DNA from 4 places in the Xanthomonas sp. NCPPB 3959 genome. Region 1 is predicted to be linked to each of the others. Evidence: predicted binding sites of a transcription regulator. Region 1 holds the regulator's gene; each other region holds the start of a gene.
The links. The regulator FliA, encoded in region 1, starts transcription of late flagellar genes. The targets are predictions, from matches to a motif close to TAAAGTTTNNCNNNCNNNGGCCGATAA.
Positions count from the first base shown of each region.

Region 2: AC1KVG_RS08550 (HD-GYP domain-containing protein) is a predicted target of FliA. The motif match lies at 2,586-2,612, and genes of this name have one in related genera.
Region 3: AC1KVG_RS20390 (methyl-accepting chemotaxis protein) is a predicted target of FliA. The motif match lies at 2,254-2,280, and genes of this name have one in related genera.
Region 4: AC1KVG_RS02685 (methyl-accepting chemotaxis protein) is a predicted target of FliA. The motif match lies at 2,130-2,156, and genes of this name have one in related genera.

Region 1 covers NZ_JBWWVR010000001.1:108,731-113,455, reverse strand. The annotation lists gene flhF (flagellar biosynthesis GTPase FlhF) at 39-1,718, shown strand; gene AC1KVG_RS00415 (MinD/ParA family protein) at 1,705-2,589, shown strand; gene AC1KVG_RS00410 (RNA polymerase sigma factor FliA) at 2,586-3,359, shown strand; gene cheY (chemotaxis response regulator CheY) at 3,395-3,787, shown strand; gene AC1KVG_RS00400 (protein phosphatase CheZ) at 3,787-4,413, shown strand; gene AC1KVG_RS00395 (chemotaxis protein CheA) at 4,416-4,725, shown strand, end outside.
Region 2 covers NZ_JBWWVR010000005.1:264,061-268,785, forward strand. The annotation lists gene AC1KVG_RS08540 (SphA family protein) at 1-294, opposite strand, end outside; gene AC1KVG_RS08545 (MarR family winged helix-turn-helix transcriptional regulator) at 432-908, opposite strand; gene AC1KVG_RS08550 (HD-GYP domain-containing protein) at 1,278-2,522, opposite strand; gene AC1KVG_RS08555 (MFS transporter) at 2,661-3,971, opposite strand; gene AC1KVG_RS08560 (gamma carbonic anhydrase family protein) at 4,508-4,725, shown strand, end outside.
Region 3 covers NZ_JBWWVR010000025.1:7,618-12,342, forward strand. The annotation lists gene AC1KVG_RS20380 (MarR family winged helix-turn-helix transcriptional regulator) at 452-916, shown strand; gene AC1KVG_RS20385 (FAD-dependent monooxygenase) at 953-2,137, shown strand; gene AC1KVG_RS20390 (methyl-accepting chemotaxis protein) at 2,411-4,522, shown strand.
Region 4 covers NZ_JBWWVR010000001.1:665,285-670,009, reverse strand. The annotation lists gene AC1KVG_RS02695 (DEAD/DEAH box helicase) at 1-1,394, shown strand, start outside; gene AC1KVG_RS02690 (DNA-3-methyladenine glycosylase) at 1,334-1,954, opposite strand; gene AC1KVG_RS02685 (methyl-accepting chemotaxis protein) at 2,269-3,927, shown strand; gene AC1KVG_RS02680 (chemotaxis protein CheW) at 3,939-4,448, shown strand; gene AC1KVG_RS02675 (GGDEF domain-containing protein) at 4,499-4,725, opposite strand, start outside.

The DNA of each region.
Region 1 (4,725 bases):
CCGGCGTCCGGCGGGTCCCGTTCCTGGAGGCACTTCGCATGAAAATCAAACGCTTCGTTGCCCCGGACATGCGCACCGCATTCCGCATGGTGCGTGAAGAACACGGCCCGGACGCAGTGATCCTGTCCAACCGCCGTACCGCCGAAGGCATCGAGATCGTCGCTGCCAGCAACTACGACGAAGAACTCGTGCAGCGCGCTCTGGAAACCGCGCGCTCCGAGACTCCGTCGGCTGCGGCGGCTGCGGCGGCACAGATCGAACAGGCGCCGGCCCAGCAGGCCCCGGCCCGGACAGCCGCGCCGTTCCACGCCCCGCTGAAGCCGGCCGGTGACACCGGCAGCAGCCAGCGTCAGCGTGTTGCCAGCGCTGCAGACGACATGATCGCCGCGATGGCGCTGCGCCAGCCGGTCAACGTGCCGCGCTCGGCGCCGGTCGCCGCACCGGTGCGGACTGCCGCCGCCCCGTCTGCCGCCGCTCAAGCATTGGCCCACGCCGTTGCAGTTGCCGCCGCACCGCGCCAGGAACATGCGCTGTCGGCAGTGCCGGAACAGCTGTTCGCCGACTTCCTGACCACCGCACCGGTACAGGCTCCGGTGCACGCTGCCCCGGTGCAGGCACGCACGCCGATCATGGCCGCCGCGCTCGCCACCCACGCCTCTTACGGGCAGGACGACGACGAGCAGGACGACGACGGCTTCGACATGGACGACGCGCTGCCGCAGATCCTGCCGCCGGCCGCATTGCCGCCGCTGGTGGCCGCCCCGGTCGCCCTGGCCGCAGTACCGGTCGCCGCCGCCCCGGTGCCGCAGAACGACGAAGAACTCAAGCAGCTGCGCGGTGAGCTGGCGCTGATGCGTCAGATGATCGAGCGCGAAATGAACCGCCTCACCGACGAGCGCCTGCGTGGCTCCCCGGTGCGTGCGCAGGCCCTGGAACTGATGGACGACTACGGCTTCGATGCCGGTCTGATCCGCGATGTGGCCCTGCAGATCCCGGCCGATACCGAATTGCACCGCGGCCGCGGGCTGATGCTGGGCCTGCTGTCCAAGCGTCTGCCGGTGGCTCCGATCGACCCGCTGGAACGCGGCGGCGTGATCGCCCTGGTCGGCCCGACCGGTGCCGGCAAGACCACCACTATCGCCAAGCTCGCCCAGCGCTTCGCCGCCCAGCACGCCCCGCGCGACGTGGCCCTGGTCACCACCGACACCCAGCGCGTCGGCGGCCGCGAGCAGCTGCACAGCTACGGCCGTCAGCTCGGCATCGCGGTGCACGAGGCCGACAGCGCCGAGAGCCTGCTGGAACTGCTCGAGCGCCTGCGCGACTACAAGCTGGTGCTGATCGACACCGCCGGCATGGGTCAGCGCGACCGCGCCCTGGCCGCACAGCTGAACTGGCTGCGCGCCGCGCACCAGGTCACCTCGCTGCTGGTGCTGCCGGCCAACGCCCATTTTTCCGACCTCGACGAGGTCGTACGCCGCTTCGCCCACGCCAAACCCCAAGGCGTGGTGCTGACCAAACTCGACGAGACCGGCCGCTTCGGCAGCGCCTTGTCGGTGGTGGTTGACCATCAAATGCCCATCACCTGGGTGACTGACGGACAGCGGGTCCCCGACGACCTGCACCGCGCCAATGCCGCCAGTCTCGTTCTTCGCCTTGAAGATTTGCGGCGCGCTGCCGATAAGCCCTGTACTCCGGAGCACAACCATGCAGTCGCGTGAATACGCCAAGCTGACCAACGCCTTCCCCCTGACGGCGACCCGTCCCGAGCCCTTGGGCCCGGTGCGCACCATTGCCGTGACCGGTGGCAAGGGTGGCGTGGGTAAAACCAACATCTCCGCCAACCTGGCCGTGGCCCTCGCCGAGATGGGCAAGCGCACCCTGCTGCTCGACGCCGACCTTGGCCTGGCCAACCTGGACGTGGTCTTGGGCCTGTCGCCCAAGTACACCCTGGCCGACCTGATCGCTGGCCGCTGCACGCTGGATGAAGTGATCATCGAAGGCCCCGGTGGCGTGTTGGTGGTCCCGGCCGCCTCCGGTCGCCGCCACATGGCCGAACTGGCTCCGGCCCAGCACATCGGCCTGGTCAACGTGTTCTCCGAGCTGGAACGCGACCTAGACGTGATGGTCATCGACACCGCCGCCGGCATCACCGACAGCGTGCTGACCTTCTGCCAGGCCGCCCAGGACACCGTGGTGGTGGTCTGCGACGAACCGGCCTCGATCACCGACGCCTACGCGCTGATCAAGGTGCTCTCGCGCGAACGCGGCGTGGACCGTCTGCAGATCATCGCCAACATGGTGCGCGACCCCAACGAAGGCCGCCTGCTGTACGACAAGCTGTCGCGGGTCTGCGAAAAATTCCTCGGCGACGTGTCGCTGAACTACCTCGGCCACGTGCCACAGGACGACTGGTTGCGTTTGTCGGTACAGCGCCAGCAACCGGTCATCAAGGCCTACCCCGCCAGCCCCTCGGCGCTGGCCATCGCAGAAATCGCGCGGCGTACCTCGCGCTGGCAGGCCCCCACCGTGCCACGCGGCAACGTCGAGTTCTTTGTCGAACGCATCATCCAACGGGGGGTCGCCGCATGAGCACCGCTACCGCAACCGCAACGACGGCCACCGCGCAGTACCGTGCAGTGCAACGCAACAACGCCAACGACATCGTCACCCAGCACGCCGATCTGGTGCGCCGCATCGCCCACCATCTGGCCGCGCGCCTGCCGGCGAGCGTGGAAGTGGACGACCTGATCCAGGCCGGCATGATCGGCCTGATCGAAGCCTCGCGCAGTTATGACTCCGAGCAGGGCGCCTCGTTCGAAACCTATGCCTCGATCCGTATCCGCGGCTCGATGATCGACGAGATTCGCAGAGGCGACTGGGTACCGCGTTCGGTGCACCGCCGTGCCCGCGACGCTGCTGCTGCAGTACGCAAGATCGAACAGAACACCGGCCGCGCCGCCGCCGCCACCGAAGTGGCCGCCGCGATGGAAATGCCGCTGCCCGATTACCTGCGTCTGATGGAAGACGCCGCGCGCGGCCAGGTGCTGAGCCTGGAGTCGCGGATCGAAGATCACGGCGAGCTGGACACCACCGCCAAGGGTGGCCCCAACCCGCAGCAGATGATGGAGCGTGGCGAGTTCGGCCGCGAGCTGGGCAAGGCCATCGGCCAGTTGCCCGAGCGCGAGCAGCTGGTGCTGTCGCTGTACTACGAACAGGAATTGAACCTGAAGGAAATCGGCGCCGTGCTCGGTGTCAGCGAATCGCGCGTCTGCCAGATCCACGGCCAGGCCGTGGTGCGTCTGCGCGGCCGCCTCAAGGTCTTCGAACTGGCCGATGCCGGTGTCGAAATTGACGAATGATTTTTTCGCGTATTTTTTAGTGTTAGGAGCTTGATGTGAACAAGAACATGCGGATTTTGATCGTGGACGACTTCTCGACGATGCGACGTATCGTCAAGAATCTGTTGGGCGATCTTGGTTTCACCAATACCGCAGAGGCCGAAGACGGCAACAGCGCATTGGCTGCGTTGCGGGCCGGCCCGTTCGATTTCGTGGTCACCGACTGGAACATGCCCGGCATGACCGGTATCGACCTGCTGCGCAACATCCGCGCCGACGCCAAGCTCAAGCACCTGCCGGTGATGATGGTGACCGCCGAAGCCAAGCGCGAGCAGATCATCGAAGCCGCCCAGTGCGGCGTGAACGGCTACATCATCAAGCCGTTCACCGCGCAGACGCTGGAAGAAAAGCTGGGCAAGGTGTTCGAACGTCTGGCGGCGACCGCCTGATGAACGCCACCGTGGAAACCAATGCCGAACGCGCTGCCTTGATCGACCGCCTGCAAGGCGCGCTCGATGCACTGGAAAGCGGTGACGAAGCCGCATGGAAGCGCGAGGTCGACCACCTCGCCGCCTTGCGCACCCGTCCGATGATGCAGGGCCTGAGCCGGCTCGCACGCGAACTCGGTCAGGCGCTGGGCGAATTGCCCACCGTGCCCGAAGAAGCCGGCGAGCTGGACGATGCGTGTTCGCGCCTGGACCACGTGGTGGAAATGACCGAAAAGGCCAGCCATCGCACGCTGGATCTGGTCGAAGAATGCCGTGAGCTGGCCAACCAGCTGCGCGACGGTGGTCTGAATCAGGACCAGGGCGCGCTGATGGACAAGATGCGCCACAACCTGACCGAACTGTCGCTGGCGCAGAGCTACCAGGACCTGAGCGGGCAGATCATCCGTCGCGTGGCCGGCATCGTGCGGCGCGTGCACGAAGGCTTCGGCGCACTCGGCCTGCCGCCGAAGAGCACCGAGCCGAAGAAAGACGACGGCGGTCTTGCCGGTCCTGCAGTCAAGGGCCTGGACCGTCACGCGGTGTCGCAGGACGACGCCGATGACCTGCTGTCCGGATTGGGGTTGTAACCATGAGTGCTGTTCCAGACGATATTGCTGCCGATTTCATCGTCGAGGCCCAGGAAATCCTGGATCGCCTCGGCGAACAGCTGGTCGCGCTGGAACAGGCACCGGACGAAGCCGACCAGCTCAACGCGGTGTTCCGCGGCTTCCACACGCTCAAGGGCGGCGCCGGCTTTCTGGCGATCAAGCCCATGGTGGAGCTGTGCCACGCCGCTGAAGAAACCCTCGGCATGGCACGCTCCGGCCAGGCGGTGTTGCAGGCGCATCACTTCGATGCCGCGCAGCAGTCGCTGGATTATCTGCAGGCGATGCTGGATG
Region 2 (4,725 bases), on a different contig from region 1:
GCGCGGATTATCGAACACCGGCACATCGTTGCCGCGCGCGTCCTTGATCGCATCCAGCGAACTCTGACGCAGATAGGTGATCACCGCCCAACCCGGCGTGGTGCGCGTGAACCCGTCGAAGAAGCTGGTGCCGCCGGTGTTGATGCCATTGGTCAGCGTTGCACTCTGCGGCACGCCCTGCGCAAACGCAGGCCCGGCTGCCAGCAGCGACATCACCCCGAGCAGGACACTGCACTGCAGTAACCCACGCCAACCCACGTGGCGCACAACCGATAGATAACTCACTGCGAACATCTCCAGCGTTGGGAGGAAACAGCGGTAGATAGGACGTGGCAACGGTCAGGCAGGCGCAATCGCCGCGCCGCTCAAGGCACGTGCGATGGTCAATTTGGGGGGACGGTACTGCCGGGCGCAGGCTCGGCAGCGGCGGATCACTGCGTGTCGAGACGATCCAGCCGGTCGAGTGCGCGCAGCAACGGCGCTTCGCTGCTGCCAAGCACCGCGCTGAGTTGCTGTTCCATGCGCAGCACCTCGGCTTCGGCATCGGTCAGCAAGGCCACGCCGGCAGCGGTCAGCGACAGATGCTGCATGCGGCGGTCCTGGCGTCCACGCACCTGCCGCAGCAGGCGGCGCTTGACCAGCCGCGCCACCACGATCGCCAGATTGGGCGGCGACACGTGCAGCACATCGCCGATCTGGCGCTGGTTGATGCCCGGGTTGCCGTCCACCAGCATCAGCAGCGAAAAATCCACCGGCTTGAGGTCGAACGCCGCCACGCAGTCCTGAAACATCCGCCGCACCAGCAGCTCGGTGCGGGTGATGCGGTAGCCCAGCAACCGCAGCAGGCGCGCCTGGTCCACCGTGGTGACGGCATCGGGCAGCAGTGCGGCATTGGCAGTGACGGACATGACGGTTCTCGCAACGATGGCAGCGGGCGGACCGGTGCGCGCAACACTCCCCGCCCGCAACGCCGATCCGCGGCGTGAGCTGCATTGTAGACGTGGCCGGGGGTACCGATGCGGGCGTGTGCGTTGCCGATGCTGCCCGTTGCTGCCTGCAGACCCGCGCAGCCGGCCAACGGCCGGCCGGCGCCAGCGCATGGCAGCTGCGTGCGGCAGCTGCAGCACGTAGGGAACGGCGGTGATCCAGGCACGGCGTGGGCATGAGATCCGGGTCGGCATTGATTGCGTTCCGGAATAGTTATGGATCATAACTACATTGCCAAGCTGCAGCGCAGCATGGTCGCGCTCGCCAGCGTGTTCACGCGGTGCAGCCGCTTATGGCAGCCAGAGTTTCTCGAGATCGCGAAAGCCCCAATCGGTGGGGCTTTCCATCTGCGCGATGCGGTCCTGACAGTCCGGCCGCGACAGATCGATGTCCTGCACCAGCACGTGGCTGCGCAGCTTGGCCGAATAGAACACGCGCACCTTGGGCTTGAGCAGCGCATCGGGGGTCTGCTCGATCACCACCGCCAGTTTCTGCGACTCCAGCCGCACCAGCGAACCGACCGGATAAATACCGAGCCGCCGCACGAACGCCTGGAATACCGCCGGGTCGAAATGCCCCTGCCACGATGCCATGCGCTTGAGCGATTCGGCCGGATCCCAGGCCCGTTTATACGGGCGATCAGAGCTGATGGCGTCGTACACATCGCACACCGCACCCATCCGCGACATCAACGAGATCGTGTCGCCCGCCAGCTGATTCGGATAACCGGTACCGTCCATCTTCTCGTGATGATGCAGCGCGATCTCCAACACCACCGCGTTCTGCACACCGCCAGCCACCAGCAGGCGATGACCATCCATCGGGTGCTGGCGCATGATGTCCATCTCTTCGTCGGTGAGCTTGCCGGGCTTGTTGAGAATATCCAGCGGCGTCACCGCCTTGCCCATGTCGTGCAGCAGGCCGCCCATTGCCGCCTCCACCACCTGCGCCTCGGGCAACCCCAGCTGACGCGCCAGCCCGCTCATCAGCCCGGCCACGGCCATCGAATGCAGATAGGTATAGTCGTCGGCAGTCTTGAGCCGCGCCACGCTGATCAGGGCCTGTGGATGCCGCAGCACCGAATCGTTGATGGCCTGCACCAGCGGCATCGCCGCCTCGGTGTCGACGGTGCGGCCAAGCCGCACGTCGCGGAACATTGCCTCGACCATGTCGCGGCCGTCTTCGAAGATCTTGCGGGCACGCACCACTTCGGACTCGATGCCGACCTGTGCGGTGACGCTGTTGGTGCGCGCGGTGCGGGAGGTGCATGCAGGCTTGGGCGGCTCCGATGGCTCCGGCAGTTCCGGTTCGGGCGCTGCATCCTGTGCTGTGTGCGCTGCGGCCGGCGTTTCCAGATCCAATCCACGCGCGGTATCGATCACCAACTGCTCGATGCGGCTGCCATGGATCTTGTCCACATCGTCGGAGTCGACCAGAAACGAGGTCTTCCAGAACGGGTGGTGCACCCACGCGCCCAGCAGCTTGTAGACATACATGCCGGGGCGGAGTTGATCTGAGTCGATGGTTCTGAGCATGCCGGCGCTGGTCTGCTTGAAATCCGCGGAAGAGCCCGCCACAGGGATGGGGGGTCTGACGAGTTATCGGCAGTGCAGTGGATTTCTTTGGCGCGGTCGACTCCGCTAGCGGCACCTGGCTGACGCAGCGTGAGCGGTTCAGCGAGGGGGCAGACGCATGCTCAGCACGGCCGCTGCAGCCAGCAGCAGAGGCAGGCTGCAAGCCAGGTAGAGCGTGGCCGGCGACCACCCTGCATCCACCAGCACGCCCACGCACAGCGGCGAGGCAATCGCCCCGAAACGGCCCACGCCGATCGCCCAGCCCATGCCGGTGGAGCGCACCGCCGCCGTGAAGACCACCGGCGCCACCGCATACAGGCCGGCAATGGCGGCAAACATGGCCGCACCGGTCAACAGCGCGATCACGAACGCCCAGCTCAACACCGTGCTGTAGAGCCCGAACGCAAGCATGGCCAGCGCCGACAATAGCAGCGCCCCGGCGGTCAGCCGCGACAACCGCGCACGCGCCGCCAGCCAGCTGAACATCCCACCGCCAGCAATGCCGCCCAGATTCAACAGCACCCCGCCGGTCACACCCTGCTCCGCCGACAGCCCGGCCACCACCAGCAGCTTCGGCGTCCAGCTGAGCACGAAGTAGAACGCGAACATCAGCAGGAAGAACGCCAGCGCGATCAGCAGCGACTGGCGCCGCAAGCCAGGCACGAACAAGGCCGCGTAGCCCTGCGCATCATCGGCCACCTGTGGCGGCGGCAATGGCAGTTCGGCACGCGGCGGCATGCCCATGCGGGCCAGCACCGCGTTGAAGCGCGCAGACGCACCCAGCGGGCGACGCGCGATCAGAAATTCCAGCGATTCGGGCAGCCAGGCCAGCACCAACGGCACGCACAGCAGCGAGCCGGCCGCACCAAGCAGGAACACCGCGTGCCACGACCACTGCTGCAGCAACAACGCCGCGATCGCACCGCCCAGGGTCGCGCCGATCGGATAACCGGTGGCCTGCAGCGCCAATGCGGTGCTGCGCCAGTGTGCGGTGGAGTATTCGGCGGCGATCACTGCAACGCAGGCCAGCATGCCGCCGATCCCGATCCCGGTGAACGCACGCAGCGCACCGAGCTGCCACGCGCTGCTGGCCAACGCCGAGGCGCCCATGCCGACGGTCAATATCGCCAGGCACACCAGGATCATCGCGCGACGCCCGATGCGGTCGGCCAACGGCGCCAGCAACAACGATCCCACCGCCATGCCGACCAGGCCGGCACTGAACAACACGCCGAGCAACTTGCCCGACAACTGCCACTGCGCCGACACATGCGGCGCGGTGAACGCCATCGCCATTACATCGAAGCCGTCGAGCATGGTGAGCAGCACGCACACCGCCACCGCCCTCCACTGAAACGGCGTCATCCGCTGCAGCACGAAGCTTGCCGGTGTTGCTGCGCTATGCGGCATGCGTGGATCCTGTGATTGAGAAGGGTGCTTGCTGCAGTACGCCGACCTGCATGCAGGTCGTCCGAGGGCGCCGCACAGTTGCGGCGCAGATCGAGCCCATGGATGCAGCCGACGCGGTTACACGAATCGGCAGTTTCGACGACATGTCGCGTTGCGATGCAGTGGCAAACCAACACCGCTGCAACAGTGCGTGGCCACGCTAGGCCGATCGCAGGCAGCGTTCAAGACGACTGCCTGCACTGGTGTGCGCTTATCGGACAGGCCGGCACGCCGCTTCGTTTCGAGGCTCACGCGTTCGTTGCTGGTGACTGCAATCAAACGCCTTCGTCGTGTGCATCGCATGCACTACAAAAGGAAGGCGTAACCACTCTGTCTTTGCAGCCTTGATGGCTTCGATGCGCAGCCACCGTGTCGTGCATGATCGCAGCCACGCGGCACACCCACCACGCGCAGCCTGTTCTGCACACCTGCAGACGGCCAGTTATCATGCAAGCAGTGCATGCATTGGGCGGCACGCTGATTTGCCGGAGAGTGCCGTGACCCCGATTCGTTCGTTCCTGGACCACACCCCGCAGCTGGGCGCACGCGTCTATATCGACCCCGCCTGCACCATCATCGGCAAGGTGAGCCTGGGCGATGACGTCTCGGTCTGGCCGGGCACGGTGATTCGCGGCGACGTCAATCATGTGCAGATCGGCGCACGCACCAACGTGCAGGACGGCACCATCATCCACGTCAGTCACCATAGCCCGTT
Region 3 (4,725 bases), on a different contig from region 1:
GCGCCATGCGGCAGCCGCACTGTGTGGACCACGGGCGCAACGCAACGCCGCCCTGGCCCGGATTACCGATCACACCTACCTGCATCTTTTTCAAACCATTGATAGAGAGGCCAGCTGCCAACCTTGCGTGTCGCCTATCGCAAGACCAGGCGCACGCGCATCCGGCTATCATCTGGCCTGCGCCCGGCTGCGTCCAGCCGAACCCACCCGGCATTGCTGAATAGCTAGCGCAGGCAACGCGCGCTGCGCAGCACCCAGGCGATGCACTGCCTCGAGTGCGCAACGACTGCCTGACCGGCAGCGTGCCCAACCGGCGACGGCGTGCCGTGCCAGGCAGCAGAGGTCGCACCGATGCAGGCGTGAACGCGTCGCCGGGAGCAGCACCCATGCCCCGCGCCTTGATGCCCGATAAAATCGCCCGATGGCTGAAAGGCATCACACGGTTGCGCGCATGCAGGATCAAGACGAACGCATTCACCCCCAGGCGGCAGTGGCGCCGGGTTACCTGGCCAATCACGCAGCGCGGGTCTTCAATCGGCTGGTCGACGCCGAACTGCGGCCGCACGGCGTCTCGCTGGCCCTGATCGGACCGATTCTGCTGCTGTCCTGGAAGGGGCCGATGTTGCAACGCGACCTGGTGATCGCCTCTGCGGTCAAGCAGCCCGCCATGGTCGCCCTGCTCGACAAGCTGGAAGCGCAAAAGCTCATCAAACGCGCACCCACCGCGCAGGACCGCCGCGCCGCGCTGGTATCGCTCACCGCGCGCGGTCGCAAGATGGCCGAGCTGGGCGCTCGGGTGCTGATCGATCTGAATGCCGATGCCTTGCAAGGCTTCTCACCTGAGGAGGCCCAGAAAACCGTCGCGTTCATGCAGCGCCTGATCGTCAACCTGGAGCAACGCGGCGCAGACCTGTAATATCACCTCTGATATTTATCTCTACGGGTGATTGTAATGGCGCGTCGCATCCTCATCACCGGCGCCAGCGTCGCCGGCAATACCGCCGCCTGGACGCTTGCCAACCAGGGACTCGACGTCGTGGTGGTGGAACAGGCGGCGCACTTCCGCGACGGCGGCCAGAACATCGACGTACGCGGCGTCGGCCGCCAGGTGCTGCAGCGCATGGGTCTGGAACAGACCGCACTCGACCGTGGCACCGGCGAGCAAGGCACTGCCTGGGTCGACGAACACGGCCATGCGGTGGCCACCTTCAAGACCGACGACATCGACGGCGACGGCCCGACCGCCGAGCTGGAGATCCTGCGCGGCGACCTCGCCCGCCTGCTCTATGAAGCCGCACGCGACAAGGTGACCTATCGCTTCGGCGAACGCATCGCCAGCATCCAGGACGACGGCAACGGCGCGATAGTCAATTTCCACAGCGGAAGCAGCGACCGCTTCGATGCAGTCATCATCGCAGAAGGCGTCGGCTCCTCCACGCGCGAACAGCTTTTCCCGGGCGAAAACGACCCACGCTGGATGGATCTGACCATCGCCTACTTCACCATCGCACGCAACGCAGACGACGATCGCCTGTGGCGCTGGTATCACACCACCGGCGGCCGCAGCATCTCGTTGCGACCGGACCGGCACGGCACCACGCGCGCCATGCTGTCGCTGCAGAAGGTCACCGATGGCGAGCAGGACTGGGACCAGGCAACGCAGAAAGCGTACTTGCGTGAACAGTTTGCCGACGCCGGCTGGCAGGCAGCGCGCGTACTGGACGGCATGGACAGCACCGACGACTTCTACTTCGACGCCTTGCGGCAGGTGCGCATGCCGCGCTGGCACACAGGCCGCGTCGTCCTGACCGGTGACGCGGCGTGGTGCGCAACCCCGCTGGCTGGTATCGGCGCCACCCTGGCGGTCACCGGCGGCTATGTGTTGGCAAGCGAGATCGCACGCACCGATGATCTGCAGAGCGCATTCGCGGCCTACGCGACCGCCATGCGACCGATGGTCGAACAGGGCCAGGGCGTGCCCAAGATCGGTCCGCGACTGATGAACCCGCATAGCCGGCTCGGCATTCAGCTGTTGCACGGCGCACTGAAGTTCGCCAGCCAACCGAGCATCCAGACCATCGCTGCGAAGCTGATGACACCCTCGATCAAGGCGCCGGATCTGGCGCGCTACGACTGAGCCTGCCGGGCTCTCAAGCGCTGCGCAGCGCGGTGACGTTGCGACGTGTCGTCCGGATCGGGATGACGTCGCATCGCCACGAAACCAACCACACCTGAATCGGCCGACGCGCCGGTTTCAGTTTCAATGGCTGGGGTCGCTAACGAACACGTAGAGACGCAATCGGAGCAGCGGCAGCCATGTCGCTTCGAGGAGCGTGCACCTGCCTTCGCCTCCCGGCTGCTGCCGGGACTCCCCTGCTCCCCGCTTTGTCGGATCATCGATCGAACCCCCATGCATGTCTTTTTGAATCTGCGTATTGGTCAACGCCTGGCCCTTGGCTTTCTGTCGATCATCGTGCTGATGGTGATCCTGACCGTCGTCGGCATCCACCGCGTGCGCAGCATCGACCAGCAGCTGACCGCCATCAACGAGGTCAACAGCGTCAAACAACGCTATGCGATCAACTTTCGCGGCAGCGTCCACGACCGTGCGATTGCGCTGCGCGATGTGGTGCTGATGGACGAGGCGGCAGACCGGCACGCAGCAGAACAATCGATCGACAAGCTCGCCGCAGACTACGCACGCTCCGCGCAGCCGCTCGACAACATGATCGCCGCCTCTTCGGATGCCAAAGAGAAAAAGATTCTCCAGCAGATCAAGGAGATCGAGCAGCGCACCATGCCGTTTATCGCCAACGTGCGTGCACTGCGCGAGGCAGGCGACAAACCGCAGGCAGAGCAGCTGCTGTTACATGAAGCGCGGCCCGACTTCATTGCCTGGCTGGCCAGCATCAATGCCTTCATCGATCTGCAGGAAGCCAAGAACCGCGAGGCCGCCAAAGACGCCGTCGCCACTGCACGCGGCTTCGCCATGCTGATGGTGATCTCCACCGTCATCGCGCTGCTGCTGGGCGCCACGATTGCCTTCCTGCTCACCCGCAGCGTGGTGCTGCCCCTGCGCCAGTCGCTGCGCCTGGCAGAGCGCATCAACGACGGCGATCTGCGCAGCCAGGACATGCCCACCAGCCAGGACGAATCCGGCCAGCTGCTGCGTGCCATGCAACAGATGCAGCGCCGCCTGCAAGAGGTGATTTCCGCACAGCGCGCCATGGCCGCCCGCCACGAAGCCGGCGAGATCAGCTACCGCACCGACGCCAAGCGTTTCCCCGGCGAATACGGCGACATGGTGCAGGACACCAACGCACTGGTGCATGCGCACGTGCAGACTCAGCTGCGCATGACCGAGGTCATGGGCAGCTACGCGGTGGGCAATCTCGCGCAGGAAATCGAACAGTATCCCGGCGAAAAGGCCGCCATCACCACCACCATGCAGCAGGTGAAGCAGAACCTGCGCGCCATCAACGCACAGATCCAGGAACTCACCCAGGCCGCCTGTGCAGGCAACTTCGCACTCCGCGGCCAGCCGGAAAAGTTCGAGCACGACTTCCGCCTGATGGTCGAAAACCTCAACACCATGATGGCCACCTCCGACACCAACCTGGCCAAGTTCTCCGACCTGCTGCGCGCCATCGCCGACGGCGACCTGACCGTGCGCATGACCGGCAACTTCCACGGCGTGTTCGCCTCGATGCGCGACGATGCCAACAGCACCGTGCATCGCCTGACCGACATCGTCACGCATATCCAGACTACCTCCAACAGCATCGGGTTTGCCGCCGAAGACATCGCCAGCGGCAATCAGGAACTGGCGCGCCGCAGCGAACAACAGGCCGCCAGTCTCGAAGAAACCGCCGCCTCGATGGAAGAGCTGACCTCCACCGTCAAGCAGAACGCCGAGCACGCAGGCCGCGCCAACCAGCTCGCGCTGGGCGCCGCCGCGATCGCCTCGGACGGACGCGACGTGGTCGGCCAGGTCATCGAAAAGATGTCCGGGATCGAAGCGTCGTCCAAGCGCATCGCCGACATCATCTCGGTCATCGACGGCATCGCCTTCCAGACCAACATCCTCGCCCTCAACGCCGCCGTCGAAGCCGCACGCGCAGGCGAACAAGGCCGCGGATTCGCCGTGGTCGCCTCCGAAGTGCGCACCCTCTCGCACCGCTCATCGGACGCCGCCAAGGAAATCAAACGGCTCATCGACGACTCCGTACAACGCGTCGCCGACGGCGCCACACTGGTGCAAAAGGCCGGCACCACCATGAGCGAGGTCGTCACCAGCGTCCAGCACGTCACCGACATCATGGGCCACATCTCCGCCGCCTCCCAAGAGCAGGCCGGCGGCATCGAACAGGTGAATCAGACCATCGCCCAGATGGACGAAACCACCCAACACAATGTCCGCCTGGTAGAAGCGGCAAACACCGCCGCGCGTGCGCTCGAAGACCACTCCGTGCAGCTGATCCGCGCTGTGGACGTGTTCAAGGTCAAGGCTGCGATCATTTAAGCGCGGCGTCCCCAACGTCGCGAGCACCCGTCGGCCGGGTATGGACGGCACACTCAGAACAACAGGACGAGTGGCACATGCCGCACCGAGTACCCGCTGCGCTCGCCTGGCGGTGAGCGCAGTCGCTTTGTTAGCCGCTCTCACACCATCGATTGCCCTCGCTGGACGTCGCGCCACGAATGCGCCGGACCACATGGTCGGCT
Region 4 (4,725 bases), 560 kb from region 1:
TGGCGGGCGCACTGCATTTGCCGCAGGCCGAGATCGTGCTCGCGCTGGCGGCATTGCAGCGCGAGGGCTATGTCATGGCCGGGCAGTTCAGTGCGCAGGCACAGGCTGAAGAATGGTGCGAACGCCATCTGTTGGCGCGCATCCATCGCTACACCCTGGGGCGCTTGCGCCGCGAGATCGAACCGGTGTCGCAACGCGATTACGCGCGCTTTCTGTTCGAGTGGCAGCACCTCGACAGCGCCAGTCGTGTGGCCGGGCCGGATGCTTTGGCCGGTGTTGTCGGGCAGCTGGAAGGCTTCGAAGCGCCCGCGCTGCTGTGGGAGAGCGAGCTGCTACCTGCGCGCGTACGCGACTACCAACCGGCGTGGCTGGACGAGTTGTGCACGGCCGGGCGCACCGTGTGGGCACGCTTGCGTCCCGGCGGTGGTCGCAGTGGTGCCGCGTTGCGCGCAACACCCATCGTGTTATTGCCGCGTCGCGAAGCGCAGCGCTGGAGCAGCCTGGCACGGGGTGTCGATGACGCACCCCTGGGCTCGCGCGCGCAGCGCGTGGCAGAGGTGTTGCAGCAGCAAGGCGCGTTGTTCTTTGATGAGATCGCCGATGCCGCCCGCTTGATGAGCACCGAGTTGGAAGACGCGTTGAGCGAGCTGGTGATGCGTGGCCGCGCGCATTGCGATAGTTACGCCGGGCTGCGTGCGCTGCTGGTACCGGCGTCGAAGCGGCCGAGCGCGTTGTCGCGCCACCGTCGCCGCGCCAGTGCGCTGGGTATTCGCGATGCCGGTCGCTGGGCGCCGGTGCGCACGCTGCCGGAATTGCCGTTGGCCGAAGCCGGCGAGCGGCATCAGGAGACCCTCGAACACGTCGCGCGCACGCTGTTGCGCCGCTATGGCGTGGTCTGTTGGCGGTTGCTCGAACGTGAGGCTGCATGGTTGCCGCCGTGGCGCGAATTGCTGCGCATGTATCAACGGCTGGAAGCGCGCGGCGAGATCCGGGGTGGTCGTTTCATAGGGGGCCTGTCTGGCGAACAATTCGCGTTGCCGGACGCGATTGCCGCGTTGCGCCGGGTGCGTGCGCAGCCGCTGCAAGGGCAGTGGGTGTGCGTGAGTGCGAGCGACCCTAGCAATCTGCTCGGCAGTCTTCTACCTGGCGAGCGCATCGCGCGCGTGCCGGGCAATCGCATCGCTTATCTCGATGGCCTGCCGGTGGCGGTGTGGGCGGCAGATCGCTTCCAGCCGCTGCAGGAACTCACCGCTGAGCAAGCCGAACAGGCACTGCGCTTGCTGCAACGTGGCCCGGGCGCTGCCGAGCAGACGCCGATGGAGCAATGGCTGGCTCAGTCGCCCGGCAGCACCGCGCGCGCGCCGGTCACGCGCGGAAGCGGGCGCGACAAATAGCGGCTATCGGGGACCACCCAGCGCCACGGCGCATCCATCGCCTTGCGGATGCCGATGCGCGGCGTCGTTAGCGGAATCGATGGTGGCGGCAGGCCATCGTCTTCGATCCATAGCCGCGCGCTTGCGTCGGTTAGATCCAGCCCGTTATCGGTAGCCGTCACGCCGAATGCCTGGGCCAGGCGACCGGGTCCGGTGGTCAGGGTCTTGAGCGGGGCAGCGTTACGTGCAGCCTGCATGGAAGCGATCCCGGCCAGCGGCTCGAGCGCGCGAATCAGCACCGCATGGCCAGGTGCGCCGCCGCACACCGCGTTGATCGCCCAATGCATGCCGTAGATGAAATACACATACAGATGCCCGGGCGCACCGAACATCACCTGCGTGCGTGGGGTCATGCCGCGGAACGAATGCGCTGCCGGATCTTCGCTGCCGCAATACGCCTCGACCTCGGTAATGCGCCCGCGTCGTCCGTCCGCACTGACCAACACCTTGTTGAGCAATTGCGGTGCGACGCTGCGTGCGTCGTGATCGTAAAACGTGCGCGGGAGTGGTCGACGCGACATGCACGCAGCCTAGCGGCGCGGGCGTGATGTCGCTGCGGGTGTCCCTCAGGACTGTCCCGGACAACGCGCGAATCGCGGGTAGGATTTTTCCGAATGCGGGCTGCTGCGAGCGCATGACCGGTCACAAAAGCGCACATCCAACTGCCTGAATAGGCATTGCGGTAATGCTCGCATCTCAAGCGCGTTTTGCCGGCGCCGATAGCCATTAACGAACGGTTTAGAAACGCCGCGTCGTCGTGATCGCTACCTCGCAGCACGCTATCGCTTGTCCTTGCAGCGCTTGTCGCGCGCACCATCCTCAAGAGAACTTTCCAATGTTAGGCAACTTCAGAATCGGAACCAGGCTGATCGTCGCGTTCCTGATCGTCTCGGCGATCGGCGCATGCATCGGCTGGGTGGGCTATTCCAACTCCGGCCGTATCAGTGACCTGTCGAGCTCGCTGTACGAGCGCGAATTGCTGGGCTTGTCGAACGTGAAAGAGGCCAATATCAACCTCATTTATGCAGGCCGCGCACGTGCCAATCTGTTGTTGGCCAGCAGCGCCGAAGAACGCCAGTCGCATGTGCAGAGCATCGACAAGTACACCGCCAGGGTGGTCGATCACATCACCCGTGCGCGTGGCAGTTTCGAAACCGAAGAGGGCAAGACCAAGCTGGCGCAGTTCGATCGCGCCTGGCAAAAGTATCTGGACGAGCGCGGCCGCTTTATCGAGGTCGCCAACCGCGAGGCCTTGCGCGAAACCAATCCGGAATTGGCGGCGCTGTCGCGCGCCGTGCGCGCCAGTTCGGATGAAGTCGATAACCTGATGACCGATCTGAGCAGCCTGCGCGAGCGCAGCGCGGCATCGGCGAATGCGGAAACCGGTGCTATCCATGCACGCGCTTCGAAACTGCTGATCGCCATCATCTGCGGCGGCGTGCTGCTCGGTGCCATTCTCGGTGTGGTGATCAGCCGTAGCGTCACTGGCCCGATCCGCCGTGCAGTGGCGGTTGCCAATGGGCTGTCGGAAGGCGATCTGAGCATGCGCATCGAGGTGCAGGGCCGCGATGAAACCGCGCAGTTGCTCGAAGCCATGCGCACCATGGTGCAGAAGCTGTCGCAGGTGGTCGGCGAGGTCAATACCAGTGCCGAGACCCTGGCCAGTGCATCGGAAGAAGTCAGTGCCACTGCGCAGAGCCTGTCGCAGGCCGCCAGCGAACAGGCCGCCGGTGTGGAAGAAACCAGCGCCTCGCTGGAACAGATGACCGCATCGATCAGCCAGAACACCGAGAACGCACGCATTACCGATGGCATGGCCACCCAGGCCGCGAAAGAAACCATTGAAGGTGGCGAAGCGGTGGTCGCTACCACCCAGGCGATGAAGCAGATCGCGCAGAAGATCGGCATCATCGACGACATCGCCTATCAGACCAATCTGCTCGCGCTCAACGCGGCGATCGAAGCGGCGCGTGCCGGCGAACATGGCAAGGGCTTTGCCGTGGTCGCCGCCGAGGTGCGCAAGCTGGCCGAACGCAGCCAGGTGGCTGCGCAGGAGATCGGCGAGGTGGCAAGTTCCAGTGTGGAATTGGCCGATCGCGCAGGGCGTTTGCTGGACACCATCGTGCCCAGCATCAAGCGCACCTCGGATCTGGTGCAGGAGATTTCTGCCGCCTCCGAAGAGCAATCTTCCGGCGTCAGTCAGATCAACTCGGCGGTGGTGCAGCTCAGTCAGACCACCCAGCAGAATGCCAGCGCGTCCGAAGAACTGGCCGCCACTGCCGAAGAGATGAGCGCGCAGGCCGAACAACTGCAGCAGAGCATGGCGTTCTTCCGCCTGGGCGGGCAGGGGCCGGCGAGCACGCCGCCCAAGCGTGGCAAGGCGGTCGCCGCACGTCCGGCACGCGCCGCAGCTGCACGTGGTTGGCGCAGCACTGCAGCGCCGGCCTACGCCATGTCCGAGGGCCCGGACGAAGGCCAGTTCGCCCGCTTCTGAGAGACCGATCGATGACTGCACAGACCCCCGATGTGATGCCTGGCGACGCCGATGCGGCGGCCCAGTACCTGACCTTTCAACTGGCCGGCGAAACCTTCGCCATCAGCATTCTCGGCATTCGCGAAATCATCCAGTACCGCGCCCCCACGCCGGTGCCGTCGATGCCGGCCTGCGTGCGCGGGGTGATCAATCTGCGCGGTGCAGTGGTGCCGGTGGTGGACCTGCAATCGCGGCTGGGGCGCGCCGACAGCGCCATCGGCAAACGCAGCTGCATCGTGATTCTGGCTACCGAACAGGCACAGGGACCGCAGGTGATCGGAGTGTTGGTCGATGCGGTCAACGCGGTGATCGAACTGGCCGATCAGGACATCGAAGCCGCGCCCGCGTTTGGTACGCATATCCGCCGCGATCTGCTACGCGGCATGGGCAAGGTCGGCGAGCGCTTTGTGGTGTTGCTGGAGATGGAGCAGGTGCTGCATGTCGAGGAGATTGCCGGCACCGCCGATGCACTGGCCGCCTGAGCTGCAGCCTCGCCAGACGCCTGAACCAGGCATCTGGCGAGCGCTACCAATCAATCCTGCAGGTACCAACCAGCGAAGCGATGCACGCGGTTGCGCCCGTTGCGTACCGCGATCTGCAATGCATGCCGCGCGCGCGCCAGCAAGGCGTTGGTGTCGTGCGAATCGCTGGCAGGTGCATCGACCAGCCCGATGCTGACCGTCAACGGAGCATTCGGCCAGGTGGCCATTTCGATTGCCGCACGGATCCGTTCGGCGGTTTGCACAGCGACCTGCGCCG